Regions from separate parts of the Psychrobacillus sp. NPDC093180 genome, predicted to be linked through region 2. Evidence: riboswitches for the same ligand, from Rfam matches in the RefSeq annotation. Region 2 holds a riboswitch; each other region holds the start of a gene.
What was found. A riboswitch is a leader RNA that binds a small molecule or an ion and turns the genes downstream of it on or off. The one in region 2 is predicted to bind S-adenosylmethionine.

Region 1 (3,812 bases), on a different contig from region 2:
TATTAGGCTTACTCGGCTTAACATTCCCTCAAAAATTCCTAGCTTGGTCTTCCATTGTACTTGGAGCAATTGCATTCTTTCTTCCGATGTTGCAGTAGCTGAGTTATTTGATATAAACAAAGGCATGTACGGAGAAATTACCGCACATGCCTTTATTATTAAAATAAATAATGTACAACGATTTGCACGAATGACTTTTGGATGTTCAATAAAGCACGCTCGTCAAAGTCGAACTTTGGATGATGGTGTGGATAATGTGTGTTTTCATCTTCATTGTTAGAGCCTACTTTGAAATATGTTCCCGGCTTTTCTAATAAGAAATAAGAGAAATCCTCTGCTCCCATAGATGTTTCAATATCTATCACCTGTTCCTCACCGAATACATCCGACAAAAGCTGGTGAACTAAATCACTTTCTTTCGGATGATTGTATAATGCTGGATAACCATGAAGATAATCGATTTCGGCACTCGCATGAAATCCTTCTGTTATTCCTTTTACAATGGAATAGATTTCCTCTCTTACTTGTTTTCTTACAGATTCACTAAACGTTCGGACAGTCCCTTCCAGCTTAGCCGTATCTGCAATAATATTAAAAGCACTGCCTGCATGGAAAACACCAATTGTGACTACTGCAGATTCTAAAGGGTTTATTCTGCGACTTACAATTTTTTGTAGGGAATTAACGATTTCACTACCAATGACGATTGAATCAACGGAATCCTGAGGTCTTGCTCCATGTCCACCAAGTCCTTGAATTTTGATTTCAAACTTATCAACAGCTGCCATTTTGTAGCCTTCTCCTACTGCTACTTTACCAACCGGTACTTTTGAATCGAGATGAGCAGCAAATACATAATCGACACCATCAAGCACGTTTTCTTCAATCATGAACTTCGCACCGCCTGGTGGCTTTTCTTCCGCTGGTTGGAATATGAAAATAACTTTCCCCTTCACTTTATCTAGGTGTTTGCTTAATACTTGTGCAGTACCCAATAACGCAGTCGTATGTCCATCATGGCCACATGCATGCATAACACCAGGGTTCAATGATTTATAAGGTACATCTTTCTCATCTACAATTGGCAAGGCATCAAAGTCTGCTCTTAGAGCAATTGTTTTCCCTGGCTGTGCCCCCGTTAAAATTCCTACAAGGCCATTCCCACCAATATTCTTTTTCACTTCTAATCCGAAGTCTTCTAGTTTCTGTGCAATATACTTGGCAGTCTCCGTTTCCTCAAAAGATAACTCCGGATGCTGGTGCAAATATCTTCTCCAACTGACAATTTCTTCGAAGTTACTATCTATTTCGGAAAAAATAGATTGTATTTCATTTTCTAACGTAGATGATTTCATGTTCCTTCCCCCATTCTTTTTAATTCTTACTAAACAAATAGGATTATATATTTTTTCAGTTAATTTTTCAACTGAAGATTTACCATTTTAAAATGCTTCTTGTTTTTATTTCTTCTTCATGATACCATTACCTACATAAAGATTTTAGAAAATTTCATATTTTATTTCTTATCCAGAGAGACGGAGGGATTGGCCCGAAGATGTCTCAGCAACCAGCCAAGTTTAGGTATGGTGCTAACTCCAATAGGCGGCGATCGCCTAGAAGATAAGAAGACTAACTTCAATTTTTTTGAGGATTCTCTTCTTATAGGGAATCCTCTTTTTATTTTACTTTATTTGTAGAGGATGATTATTAATGACAAAAAAAGGTTTAGAAACCGAATTAGTACAACTAGGAAATCATAGTGATCCACGAACCGGGGCCGTTAACCCACCTATTCATTTATCAACAGCTTATATACACGCAGGAGTTGGGAAATCCACTGGTTACGACTACACGCGTACAAAAAATCCAACTCGTACGATTTTAGAAGAAGGAATTGCGAAGTTAGAAGGCGGCGATGCAGGTTTTGCCTGTAGCTCCGGTATGGCAGCTATCCAATTAATCTTGTCACTTTTCCGTTCCGGTGATGAAATCATTGCACCGCAAGATCTTTACGGTGGAACATATCGTTTATTCAATCAATACGCGGATTCCTACAACATTCGTACTTCCTACGCTAAATTTGAATCCATCGAGGAAGTAGAAGCATTAATCACGGAAAACACAAAGGCACTGTTTATCGAAACACCAACAAATCCACTCATGCAAGAATTTGATATAGCACAATACAGTGTTTTAGCAAAAAAATATCAATTACTACTTATTGTGGATAACACGTTCTTAACTCCTTATTTACAGCGTCCGATTGAGCTAGGTGCAGATATTGTTATGCACAGCGGAACGAAATATATCGGTGGACATAATGATGTCCTTGCTGGGCTCGTTGTCTCTAAAGGGGAAGCACTAAGCAAAAAATTAGTGGAGAATCATAACGCTTCAGGAGCCGTACTTTCCCCTTTCGATAGTTGGTTATTGATACGAGGATTGAAAACATTACACTTACGCATGAACCAACATGATGCGAATGCAAAAAAAATCGTGGCGTTTTTACAAAATGAAAGTGTTGTTAAAGACGTGCTATATCCTGGAGTTGGAGGTATGCTCTCTTTCCGCTTACAAAAAAGTGAATGGGTTGGACCTTTCTTAGAAAACCTTCAATTGATCGTTTTTGCAGAAAGTTTAGGCGGTGTCGAAAGCTTTATCACCTATCCTACTACCCAAACCCATGCGGATATTCCAGAGGAAGAGCGAATTGCTCGAGGTGTCGATAATAGTTTGTTACGCTTCTCTGTTGGCGTTGAGGAGGCGGAAGACTTAATCGCAGATTTGAAACAGGTTTTTGCAAAATTAGAACGGGATGTGATTCATTCATGAGTAACGTGAAAGAAAGTTTAGAAACTAGCTTAATTACCGCTTCCACTCGTGGGAATTACGAGCAAAAAACTGGGGCAGTCAATGTACCCATCTATGCATCCTCTACTTTCCATCAAGAAAGCTTTGATAGCTTTGGACCATACGACTATAGTAGATCTGGCAACCCGACAAGAGACGCGCTAGAAAAAACGATAGCTGAATTAGAGGGCGGCACAAGAGGTTTTGCTTTTGCTTCCGGCATAGCGGCAATTTCCTCAGCTTTAATGCTGCTATCCTCAGGGGACCATCTTGTTGTAACGGAAGAAGTATATGGCGGAACCTATCGTTTCGTAACGGAAGTTTTACCGAGATTCGGAATCGACCATACATTTGTAGACTTTACGAAGGCTGAAGAAGTTGAAAAAGCGATACGTCCAAATACAAGAGTACTTTATATCGAAACACCTGCAAACCCAAGATTAGGAATAACGGATATCGAGGCAATTGTTGCACTGGCAAAAGCTAATGATTGTTTGACTTTTCTTGATAATACTTTTATGACTCCCCTTTATCAACGCCCGCTTGATCTAGGTGTGGACATCGTGTTACATAGTGCTACGAAATTTTTGTCTGGCCACAGTGATATCATAGCTGGGCTTGCTGTTACGAAGGACGAAGAACTTGGAAGGAAATTAGGATTTATCCAAAACTCTTTTGGCGCTATTCTTGGTGCACAAGATTCTTTTTCCTTAATTCAAGGAATCAAAACAATGGGTGCTCGTTTGTCTCAATCCACGGAATCTACAAAAAAGCTTGCAAATTATTTAAATAGTCATCCTTTAGTAAAGGAAGTGTTATACCCGGGCTTATCCACGCATCCAGGATATGAGATTCATGCAAGACAAGCAAAAAGTCCAGGGGCCGTTTTATCTTTCTGTCTTCCTGACAGAGAAACGGCAAAAGCTTTTGTAGAAAATCTTCAAATTCCAGTTTTTGCAGTA
Region 2 (3,812 bases):
TTGTTGATTCAATATTTCAAGTTTATTATTGTTCCATTTGATCGATAACGGAATAGTCATTTTTGCAACTCCTCAAGTAAAACAATTACCGCTTGGATAGAACTTATACTTTCGCGTTTCAATAAGAGAAGTTCTCCGATGCGTAATGCTTGTTTCTTAGACAGAATTCTTTTTTCATCCTCTACAATTCCGTCCAAGTCTTTTACATGGGCTAAGCCAATCGTTCTCCTAATTAACTCACAACCAGCAAAACCAAGAGTATCTCGGAAAATCTTATTCAATACATAAGCTTTAAATCCTTTTGTATCTTTATATGATTCCACCGCCTTGTTTTCCCAAAGTTCCGAAAAATCAGCAGAAAATACTTCCCATGTTTGTTCAATATGGCGGAGGATTACATCTCGCTGCTCTCCTTCTCTTGTAATCGTTTGAACAATTAAATTGGCTAAAAATAAGCCCACGTCAAATCCAATTGGCCCATAAAAAGCGAATTCCGGATCAATTACTTTCGTTTCCGTTTCACTCGCAAAAATACTTCCTGTATGCAAATCTCCGTGCAGTAAAGCCTCTGCTTCTGTTAAAAAGCTTTTCTTTAATTTTGCCACTTCTAATTTTAGAAGTTCATTATTCCAAATGGCTTCCACCTCTGCTCGCAAGGAAGGTTCAAAATCATTTGTTTCATGGTCAAAAAATGGATCTGTAAAAATTAAATCCTCTGTAATTTTACATAGCTCTGGATTGGAAAACTCTGAAACTAGTTTCTTTTTTTCAAATGGATGCAATGCAAAATCAGACGTATGGAATAAGGTTTGCGCAAGATATTTCCCAATATCGGTCGCTAACTTTGGATAGGACTCAAGGCCGATCAATCCTTCCCTTGCAATAGTGAGACGGGATAAGTCCTCCATCACGGTAATCGCCAATTCTTCATCAATTGCGTATACTTCTGGTACTAGTCCTGCTGCAAATTCCCCGTGTTTTTTAAGAGCAGTTGCTTCAATTAGCGCACGCTTCAATGTTAGTGGCCAGCTTTCACCAACTACCTTTGCATAGGGTAATGCTTGTTTTAAAATGATACCCTTCCCGCTTCTCAAGTCCTTAATGTGAAAAACATAATTCAGATTACCATCGCCAATTTCACTACAAGTAAGTTGCGCATCATCCGAAAAAAGGTTCAAATTTTTTGCGTATATGATAGCCTGCTCTTCTGTTAAAGATTCATATTGTTTCTTCGTGGCAATTGTCATTTTTCTCTACCTTCCTTTTACAAAATAAAAAACCTCTTTCCAAAGAAAGAGGCGTAGAATAAGAGACTTCTCGCCTCTTATCTTTCAGAAAGTTTCCTTTCTGATGGAATTAGCACCGTGCCTTAAGAGATCTTCATCTCGGCGCAAAAAGCGCCCCGTCTCACAACGGTATTACGGTCGGTTGCTGGGCTTCATCGGGCCATTACCCTCTGCCTGCTCTTGATAAGAGTGCTATTATTTTTCACGTAATGTTATTTGATTAGAATCCTAGCATACTCAAAAAAGAATTGTCAATTACCTTTTTAAATTTTATAAAAAATCTAAATACTGTATTGACATAATACCCGTTGCATGAAATAATCATTATTAATTTGACAATATAACGTAATTTTAATTGAATAATTTTTCTTATTTAGAGCAGGTGGAGGGACGAGCCCTATGATACCCGGCAACCGATTCAGTAATTGAACACGGTGCTAATTCTTGCAGTCAGTTGACTGAGAAATAAGAAGTTGTTAACTACTTAACCTCTTCTTGTTTGAAGAGGTTTTTTATATTATTGGGCAATTTATATTAAAGGAGATTGAAATTATGAGTGGAGTAACTTCTGTTTATCAATTATACGGAAAGCCTGGATCATTCGAAAAAAAAGCAGAAGGCATCGCTTTAGGTCTAACAATTGGTTCATGGACCGATTTACCTTTACTGGAACAAGAACAATTAAAACAGCATAAAGGGAATGTTGTTTCGATTAAGGAATATGAAAATATACAACACCCAACCAAATTAGATCAAATAAAAGCAGAGATAAAGATAGAATATCCTAGTGTCAACTTTTCACCAGATTTACCTGCCATACTAACAACTGTTTTTGGCAAATTATCATTAGACGGTGAAGTGAAACTATTAGACTTAGAATTTTCTCCAGAGCTATTAGCAAATTTTCCAGGACCGAGGTTTGGTATTGAGCAAATAAGAAACGTATTAAATGTACATAATCGACCACTCATCATGAGCATTTTCAAAGGAGTCATTGGAAGGGACATCGATTATTTAGCAGAACAGCTTCGACATCAAGCACTTGGAGGGGTAGATTTAGTAAAAGACGATGAGATTCTTTTCGACAATCCATTAACCCCTTTTGAAAAACGAATTACAACTGCCAAGGAAGTATTGCGTCAAGTGTATGAAGAAACTGGACATCGTACACTTTATGCGGTGAATTTATCAGGACGAACGTCTGGTTTACGAGAAAAGGCTAAAATGGCGAAAGAACTCGGTGCAGATGCTTTACTACTAAATGTCCATGCATACGGACTGGATGTACTTCAAGAACTAGCTGAAGACGATGATATCCAACTACCATTAATGTCACATCCCGCATATAGCGGGGCATTCACTTCTTCTCCATTTTATGGTGTGGCAACATCCCTTTTACTTGGCAAATTAACACGGTATGCGGGAGCAGATTTTTCGTTATTTCCTTCTCCGTACGGAAGTGTTGCACTTGAGAAAAATGCAGCTCTTTCTCTAGGTGAAGAATTAACGAAAGCAAGTGCTGTAAAACGAACTTTCCCAGTTCCTTCTGCTGGCATACATCCAAGCTTAGTACCTCTATTAATGCAGGACTTTGGAGTTGATAGCATTATTAATGCTGGGGGCGGGGTACATGGACATCCTGCTGGTGCAATTGGCGGAGGGCGTGCCTTCAGACAAGCGGTGGAAGCGGTGCTTGCAGGAATTCCACTTACAGAAGCAGCAAAGCAGCATGTTGAACTCAAATCAGCAATCGAATTATGGGGGTAAACACAATGAAAAAATTAGTCATCTTTTGCGATTTTGATGGTACTATCACAACTCAAGATAATATCATCTCGATTATGAAAAAATTTGCTCCCCCTGAATATTTACCGATCAAAGAGAATATTTTGGCACAGAAACAATCGATCCGTGAAGGAGTAGCTCAAATGTTTGCACTACTACCTACTTCATTGAAAGATCAAATTGTTTCATATTTACTTGAACATGCACAAATACGCAAAGGCTTTGCTGAATTCGTTTCTTATACAAAACAACATAATATCCCACTTTATATTGTGAGTGGTGGAATTGACTTTTTTGTGAATCCGATGCTGGAGTCATTCGGGCCATTTTCCGATGTTTACTGTAACGAATCGGATTTTTCAGAGGATGTAATACAGATTAAATTCCCATATGGTTGCGATGATCAATGTACCAACCAGGGCTGTGGTTGTTGCAAGCCATCCATTATTCGCAAACTGCAAGACACTGATGCATTAAGCATTGTAATTGGAGATTCTATCACCGATTTAGAAGCTGCAAAATTAGCGGACATCGTCATTGCACGAGATTTCCTTATTAAAAAATGCGAAGAACTTCATATTCCATTTGAGCCGTTTGAAAGCTTTCATGACGTCATTAACATAATAGATGCAAAGTTAGGGGTAGAAATATGATCGCACTCCAAAGCAAATGGAAAGAGTTAGCAGACATTAAAGACGAACTAGCGGCAAGAGACTGGTTCATGGGCACTAGCGGAAACCT
Region 3 (3,812 bases), on a different contig from region 2:
AGTCCTACTAACATAATAATAACGACTGCCGGTAATGCTAGTTTTATCCCCTTGTACATCATTTCTTCAATATCATTCCACTTAAAACCATGCTTCCAAGCTACTAATGCAGCAACAGCTGTACCGATGATTAACGGTATATGTGGTCCTTGTTCCAAAACAACGACTGCAACAACCATACATAAAATCATCACAAGTAATGGTGTCATAGCCCATAATAAAGACATTTCCTTTTTAGCAGATACTTTATCTTTTTCTCCCATATTATTTTCCCCTTTGTGAACTATTGCGACAATTCTTAATTGACGTTTAATAGTCGCTAATATGAAATAATATAGACAAATCAATGAACCGTCAATGCTTTTTAGAACTATTTGAAAGCGTTTTCGCTATAACTTTTGAACCAATTGCAAGCGCCTCATAGTTAAAAGTCATATTCGGATGATGTAAACCTGGTGCAAGATCTGCTCCAATGCCAATCATGGCAGCCTTCACTTCAGGATGTCTAACCGTATAAAAGTGAAAATCATCACTTCCAGAAGTAATCACTTCTTCTGCAAGATTTTCTATTCCAACTGCTTCGATAATTCCTTCTCTCGTCATAGCCGCTGCTTCTTTAGAAACTTCTGCGCCTGGCGTGATGTCCTCCCATTTCCACTCTATTTCTATATCAAATAATTGTTTAATAGCTTGTAAATCCTTTTCTATTTGGTCTTTCATTTGAGATAAAATAGCATTCTTTTGTGCACGTACATCGATTGAAAACGTAGCAGTACCAGGAATAATATTCGCATTTTCTCCGCCTGCTTGAATTTTCGTTAGTTTCGCAGAATACGATTCGAACGGTGAAAAATAAAGGTTTTTTAGTGCCTGATGGATCGCCACTGTCACATCAATAGCATTTTTACCTTGATGTGGACGTGCCCCATGCGCATCAATTCCAGTAATTTTTCCCTCTAAAAACATCGCTGCTCCGTGATGTATTGCGGGAGAAACTTTTCCAAAAGGAAGCTCTTCAATTGGTCGTAAGTGCACGCCAAATAAATGCGTTACGCCTTCTAATGCCCCTCTGTCAATCATCGCATTGGCACCATTTCCTTTTTCCTCTGCAGGTTGGAATATAAAGCGGAGACGCTTGCCTAGTTTTTCGTCTTTCAGTAATAATAAAGCTCCTAAAACCATCGAAATATTCGCATCATGTCCACATGAATGATTGGCACGAAATTCGCCATCTACTTCTTGCCAAAGTGCGTCGATATCCGCACGAACTGCGATAACTTCATCGCCTTCCCCTATTTCAGCCAGTAACCCCGTCACATCATCGAATCTACGATAAGATACTTGTAATTCATCCAGTATTTCTGCAAGCTTGTTCGTCGTTTCGTATTCCTTCCAGCTCACTTCCGGATATTTATGAAAGTGACCAAACCATTGCAATATTTGTGATTCTACGTTCATCTGTTTTGCGCTCCTTATTTTTCGATAATTTCACATACTCTTCCTACTTGTCCATCCGTTAGTCGAACTTTAATGCCATGTGGATGGAAGGATGAATTGGTTAACAAGTCTTTCACGATACCTCTCGTTTTTTGACCTGTTCGTTGGTCTTTTTTCAGGATGATATATACTTCTAATCCTGGTTTAATGTCTTTTCTATTTTGTCCGTTCATAATAATTCACCTCTTTTTGTATCTTATCATTTTCATACTATACATACACTGATATGCAAAACAATAATTTGTTTATTTTGAATTTGTATTGACGAAGTTACTCTGGTCAAGTATAGTAATAAACATTAAGAAAAATGAAATAATATTTATCTCTCATGAAGAGTAGCAGAGGGACTGGCCCGTTGAAGCTCGGCAACCAACCATATGTTTATGTATGGAAAGGTGCTAAATCCTGCAAAACGATATCGTTTTGAAAAATGAGAGAGGACTTCTGCGTATTTTCAAAATGCTTATGAACCTCTCATTTATGAGAGGTTTTTATTATTTCTGCTACAACCAAGAAAACAACAGATAGGAGAAAAATGATGAAAAAGTATTTATTTACAGGACTACTCATTTTAGTTTTAACAGTACTCGCTGCTTGCGGTGGTAAAGAAAAATCAGAGGAAGCAAATGAAGACTTATTAAGTGATGGCGTTTTAACCGTTGGGGTAACTGCCGGTCCACACGAAGAAATCGTGGAAAAAGTGAAAGAGCTGGCAGAAAAGGATGGTCTTAAAATTGATCTACAAGTTTTTTCCGACTACGTAATGCCGAATGTTGCTTTGTCCGAGAAAGAGATTGACATGAATATCTTCCAAACGATTCCTTTCTTTGAACAAATGAAAAAAGACCGTAATTTGGATCTCGTTGATGTAGGTAAAACAGTCACTTTCCCAATGGGCATTTACTCCAATCAAGTAAAAGATGTGAATGAACTGACAGATGGTGCGAAAATTGGATTACCAAACGACCCGACTCAAGGTGGACGAGCACTGATGCTATTTGAAAGTGCAGGAATGATTAAGCTTAAAGAAGGTCTAGATACTAATGCTACCATCCATGATATTGAAGAGAATACGAAGAATTTCCAATTTGTAGAACTTGATGCAGCACAAATCCCTCGTCAATTAAATGAGTTGGATGCAGCAGCCATCAATACAAACTTCGTAATAGATGCTGGTTTATCACCAGCTGATGACTCTATTTTTATTGAGTCAAAAGATTCTCCTTTCGTGAATATTATCGCCGTTCGAACTGAATCAAAAGATGAAGAAGTGATTCAACAATTTATCGATTTGTATCGTTCGGAAGAAGTGAAACAATTCATCGAAGAAAGATTTGATAGATCTATCATTCCTTCATGGTAATGAAAGGTTGGCAATAGTAATGGTTATGAAAGAGACAAGGACATTTATAATATATCCATTATAAAATCCGAATAATCACCAATTTATCAAGCAATGTAAATACAAAATCCGAACTATCACGAAACAATAAATTAAAGTTTCGTAGAATAGTTCGGATTTTTTTATTCACTGAAAACCTTTTACCTACCCTATCTTTTTTGATTGCTATTCTTTCAATAATTTTTCATTATATAAAATTGGATTAGAATTTTTATTGACTAAACCATATGTAATAGTTATTATAAAAAAACAATGTCGAATTATGTCGTATAATGTTGGGGATATGGCCCAAAAGTTTCTACCAAGCCACCGTAAAGGGCTTGACTACGAGTTAATTGTAAGATGGATGAAGGATTCAATCCTTTTTTCATATTTACATATACCTAGTCAACGCTCCGGTAGAAATCGGAGCGTTTTTTTCGTTTAGGAAATAATTCTTTTCTAGATTGTCATAATAAAATACGAAACGATATACCAGGCATTTTATAAAGCAAAATACAATTAGGAAAGGATCGATAGATAATGAAAAAGAAAATTTACTTTAATCATGACGGAGGCGTTGATGATCTTGTTTCGTTGTTTTTATTAATGCAAATGGACAACGTTGAACTGACTGGTGTATCCGTCATTCCAGCTGATTGTTATTTAGAACCTGCGATGTTTGCAAGTCGTAAAATTATGGACCGATTTGGTCACGGAAGTCTGGATGTGGCTGAATCAAATTCTCGCGGAAAAAATCCATTTCCAAAGGATTGGCGTTTGCATGCTTTCTTCGTTGATGCTCTACCGATTTTAAATGAATCCGGTAAGATTGACACACCTGTAGCAGAGAAAACAGCACATCTTCATATAATAGATGCCATCCACGCATCTACCGAAAAAACAACCCTTCTATTCACTGGCCCACTTACTG
Region 4 (3,812 bases), on a different contig from region 2:
CGTATGCTTATTTTTTATCAGTTCCTTCCTCTCTCCGGAACCTTTATTTTACGTAAGCGGTACAGCACTCAATCCTTACCATGAAGACGCATTGCTTACGATATCTATTACGTTTGGGATCGTTTATCTGATCGCTCTTCTTATTAGCTTTCATTTCCTCGGAAAATATAATATGTCTAAATGGAAATCTAAAGTTTTAACATATATATCCTTACTAATCATCGTATGTCTTACTTATCCACTCATTATTAACATAATATTTATACGTTTTCAGCTTACCTTCTATGGAGCTATCTCATTAATTTTATTAATCTTACTCATCTGGTTTCTTCAGAGCCCACTTTTTAAAAGAAGATACACATCCGACAACTTTGTTTAAAGTCCGTAAGCAGAATCGCTTTACTTCCCCTTGCTAATATCTTTTCTACGGATCTTTGTCATTTGTATGTTATAAGTAAGGAACCACATAATAGGGAAACTGTACGGTAGTGAGTGGAAGAATGTGACCGCCTGGATTTAGCACGGCTACGCTTCGCTTCGTCGCGAGCGACTGCAGGGTCCGTCTACCTCGCTTCCCCGCAGGAGTCTCGCGCCCGCACTAATTCCCTCCAATTATGTAGTGGCAGAATAAGTATCTCCAAAAAATGGCTAAGGGCGATCAAAAACGGTCGAAAGCAACCAAACGAATGTTAAGGGCAACTAGTTGCAGTCTTACAACAGCCAAATGACCCCTGAAAGCGACCAATTTCCCTAAAACAAGTTAACTTGGATTGAGAAGGCAATAATAATAGAGCACTAACTGGGATTATTTTCCATAAATCTTCCACTTGCTTGGCTTTGTCGCGTTCATAGCTTATTATGTCGCGTCACGCCATTTACTGGAATTTATCAGTTGCAAATATCTTCTAACTTTCCGTGTTGAATCAACTCACTACCGCGAAGTTTCCCTATACCACGATCGATTTAAAACATGCCAATCCTTATGCGACTTGATTCAAATTATCCACATATCTAAATCCTTTATGGTTTCCTAACCAATAAAAAAGCGATACTTCCCTAAATAACAAGGAAAGTATCGCTTTTATCAATTATAGACCAGCTTTTTCTTTTAAAGCATCTGCTTTATCTGTTTTTTCCCATGGTGCATCGATGTCTGTACGACCGAAGTGACCATAAGCAGCAGTTTGTTTGTAGATTGGACGACGAAGGTCTAGCATTTTAATAATTCCTGCAGGACGAAGGTCGAATAATTCACGAATATATGCTACTAATTGTGCCTCTTCTACTTTTCCTGTTCCAAATGTATCGACAGCAATAGATACAGGCTGTGCTACACCAATCGCATAAGCTAATTGAACTTCACAACGATCTGCAAGTCCTGCAGCGACAACATTTTTTGCAACATAGCGAGCAGCATATGCAGCAGAACGGTCTACTTTCGTCGGATCTTTACCAGAGAAAGCACCACCGCCGTGACGAGCATATCCACCGTACGTATCAACAATAATTTTACGACCTGTTAAACCAGCATCCCCTTGAGGACCACCGATTACAAAACGACCAGTTGGGTTGATAAAGTATTTTGTATTTTCATCGATTAAATGAGCAGGAACAATTGGATTGATCACTACTTCTTTTAAATCTTTTTGAATTTGTTCTAACGTTACTTCTGGATGATGTTGAGTAGAAATAACAATCGTGTCGATACGAACTGGATTATTATTTTCATCATATTCCACTGTCACTTGCGTTTTACCATCTGGGCGTAAATAGTCTAATGTGTCATCTTTACGCACTTCTGCTAAACGACGTGACAACTTGTGCGCTAAACTGATTGGAAGTGGCATAAGTTCCGGTGTTTCGTTACATGCATAACCAAACATAAGACCTTGGTCCCCTGCTCCAATTGCTTCGATATCTGAATCAGTCATTGATCCTTCACGAGCTTCTAACGCTTGGTCAACACCCATTGCAATATCAACTGACTGCTCGTCAATTGCAGTCAACACTGCAGAAGTTTCTGAGTCAAATCCGTATTTTGCACGAGTATAACCTATTTCTTTAATAGTAGAACGTACTACTTTTGGGATATCTACATAAGTAGACGTTGTAATTTCTCCTGCAACTAAAACAAGTCCAGTTGTTACACTTGTTTCACAAGCAACACGTGCATTTGGATCTTCTGTTAAAATTGCATCTAAAATAGCATCCGAAATTTGGTCACAAATTTTATCTGGATGCCCTTCTGTAACTGATTCCGATGTAAATAATCGGCGTTGTGTCATAGAATATTCCTCCTATATCCTGCGAGATTTCTCTCAAGAATTGATACGGTACTCATTCCCATGTCAAGCCATTTCAAATGGATTAAACTTGAAGCCGTTTCGGACTTGGCACACAAGGATAAAGGGCGATGTAATATAAAAAAGCCTTTCACTCACGTAATTTACATGAGGAAAGGCATTCATTTCATAAGCACCTTTCACTCTTATCAATCAAGGAATCACACCTTGTCTCAGGTTGGGCACCTTTGTAATACTAGAAAAAATTACAGGTTGCCGGGTTTCATAGGGCCTGACCCCTCCACCAGCTCGGGATAAGAGTATCCGTTCAATTTATCATCATACGGAAACACCAGACAAAAGTCAACAAAAAATACCGTAATTATTTAAAATGAAAATAAACATCCAATTAGTGTAGACTATTAAGTTAAATGTGTTATACTAATTCACATATCAAGTAAATACTCCTCCAAACAAGGAGGAAAAACGAAAAAAGGATGGTAAATACAATATGAATTCAATCGATACGGTGAGTGAACTGAACGAATTGCTAGCTGGAAATAATATTAGCGTACAATTATCAGTGCCGCAACTTGTGGAAAAAGCAACTTGTAGAGGAGAAGCTGTTTTAACCTCAACAGGTGCTGTAAAAGCAGAAACAGGTAAATACACAGGCCGTTCCCCAGAAGATAAGTATATCGTAGAAGAGCCTATCTCTAAAGACAAAATCGATTGGGGTTCCGTAAACCAACCTATCTCTCCAGAAATTTTTGAAGCACTATATAAAAAAGTAACGAACTACTTAAAAGAACAAGAAGAATTATTCGTATTTAAAGGATTTGCAGGAGCAGATAAAGAATCTCGTCTTGGCATCCAAGTGATCAATGAATTTGCATGGCATAATTTATTTGCCCACCAATTATTTATCCGTCCTACCGAAGAAGAGCTTGTAAATCATCAAGCAGATTTCACAATTGTAAGCGCACCTAACTTCAAAGCAGATCCAGCGATTGATGGAACAAAATCAGAAACATTCATCATCGTTTCTATGGAAAAACGTATTGTATTAATCGGTGGAACTGAATATGCAGGTGAAATGAAAAAATCTATCTTCTCTATTATGAACTATTTGTTGCCAGAACAAAACATTTTTCCTATGCATTGTTCAGCAAATGTTGGAGAAGCTGGGGATGTTGCATTATTCTTCGGTTTATCTGGAACAGGGAAAACAACACTTTCTGCAGATGCAGGGCGTAAATTAATCGGTGATGATGAGCACGGTTGGTCAGATAATGGCGTGTTTAATATCGAAGGTGGCTGCTATGCAAAATGTATCGACCTTACTCGTGAAAACGAACCGCAAATCTTTGACGCTATTACATTCGGAACAGTTTTAGAGAACGTAGTAGTAGATCCAGAAACTCGCGTGGCGAACTATGCAGATGATTCATTAACAGAAAATACGCGCGCAGCATATCAAATTCAAAATATCGATAACATTGTAGACCCATCTGTAGCTGGTCATCCAAA

Region 1: it holds a riboswitch for S-adenosylmethionine, as region 2 does, so the genes downstream of both, ACIP9W_RS06140 (methionine biosynthesis PLP-dependent protein) here and mtnW (2,3-diketo-5-methylthiopentyl-1-phosphate enolase) in region 2, are expected to answer to the same signal.
Region 3: it holds a riboswitch for S-adenosylmethionine, as region 2 does, so the genes downstream of both, ACIP9W_RS15160 (MetQ/NlpA family ABC transporter substrate-binding protein) here and mtnW (2,3-diketo-5-methylthiopentyl-1-phosphate enolase) in region 2, are expected to answer to the same signal.
Region 4: it holds a riboswitch for S-adenosylmethionine, as region 2 does, so the genes downstream of both, metK (methionine adenosyltransferase) here and mtnW (2,3-diketo-5-methylthiopentyl-1-phosphate enolase) in region 2, are expected to answer to the same signal.

The regions. Positions count from the first base shown of each region.
Region 1 covers NZ_JBIVOJ010000003.1:132,968-136,779, reverse strand. The annotation lists gene ACIP9W_RS06150 (C4-dicarboxylate ABC transporter) at 1-98, shown strand, start outside; gene ACIP9W_RS06145 (M20 metallopeptidase family protein) at 159-1,355, opposite strand; SAM riboswitch class I at 1,521-1,627, shown strand; gene ACIP9W_RS06140 (methionine biosynthesis PLP-dependent protein) at 1,711-2,832, shown strand; gene metC (cystathionine beta-lyase) at 2,829-3,812, shown strand, end outside.
Region 2 covers NZ_JBIVOJ010000015.1:68,836-72,647, reverse strand. The annotation lists gene mtnA (S-methyl-5-thioribose-1-phosphate isomerase) at 1-60, opposite strand, end outside; gene mtnK (S-methyl-5-thioribose kinase) at 57-1,247, opposite strand; SAM riboswitch class I at 1,322-1,476, opposite strand; SAM riboswitch class I at 1,653-1,758, shown strand; gene mtnW (2,3-diketo-5-methylthiopentyl-1-phosphate enolase) at 1,839-3,053, shown strand; gene ACIP9W_RS19270 (2-hydroxy-3-keto-5-methylthiopentenyl-1-phosphate phosphatase) at 3,059-3,724, shown strand; gene ACIP9W_RS19265 (methylthioribulose 1-phosphate dehydratase) at 3,721-3,812, shown strand, end outside.
Region 3 covers NZ_JBIVOJ010000009.1:195,276-199,087, forward strand. The annotation lists gene nhaC (Na+/H+ antiporter NhaC) at 1-227, opposite strand, end outside; gene ACIP9W_RS15150 (amidohydrolase) at 355-1,458, opposite strand; gene ACIP9W_RS15155 (YwbE family protein) at 1,473-1,670, opposite strand; SAM riboswitch class I at 1,821-1,934, shown strand; gene ACIP9W_RS15160 (MetQ/NlpA family ABC transporter substrate-binding protein) at 2,036-2,860, shown strand; purine riboswitch at 3,145-3,246, shown strand; gene ACIP9W_RS15165 (nucleoside hydrolase) at 3,422-3,812, shown strand, end outside.
Region 4 covers NZ_JBIVOJ010000001.1:18,869-22,680, reverse strand. The annotation lists gene metK (methionine adenosyltransferase) at 1,089-2,285, opposite strand; SAM riboswitch class I at 2,486-2,603, opposite strand; gene pckA (phosphoenolpyruvate carboxykinase (ATP)) at 2,794-3,812, shown strand, end outside.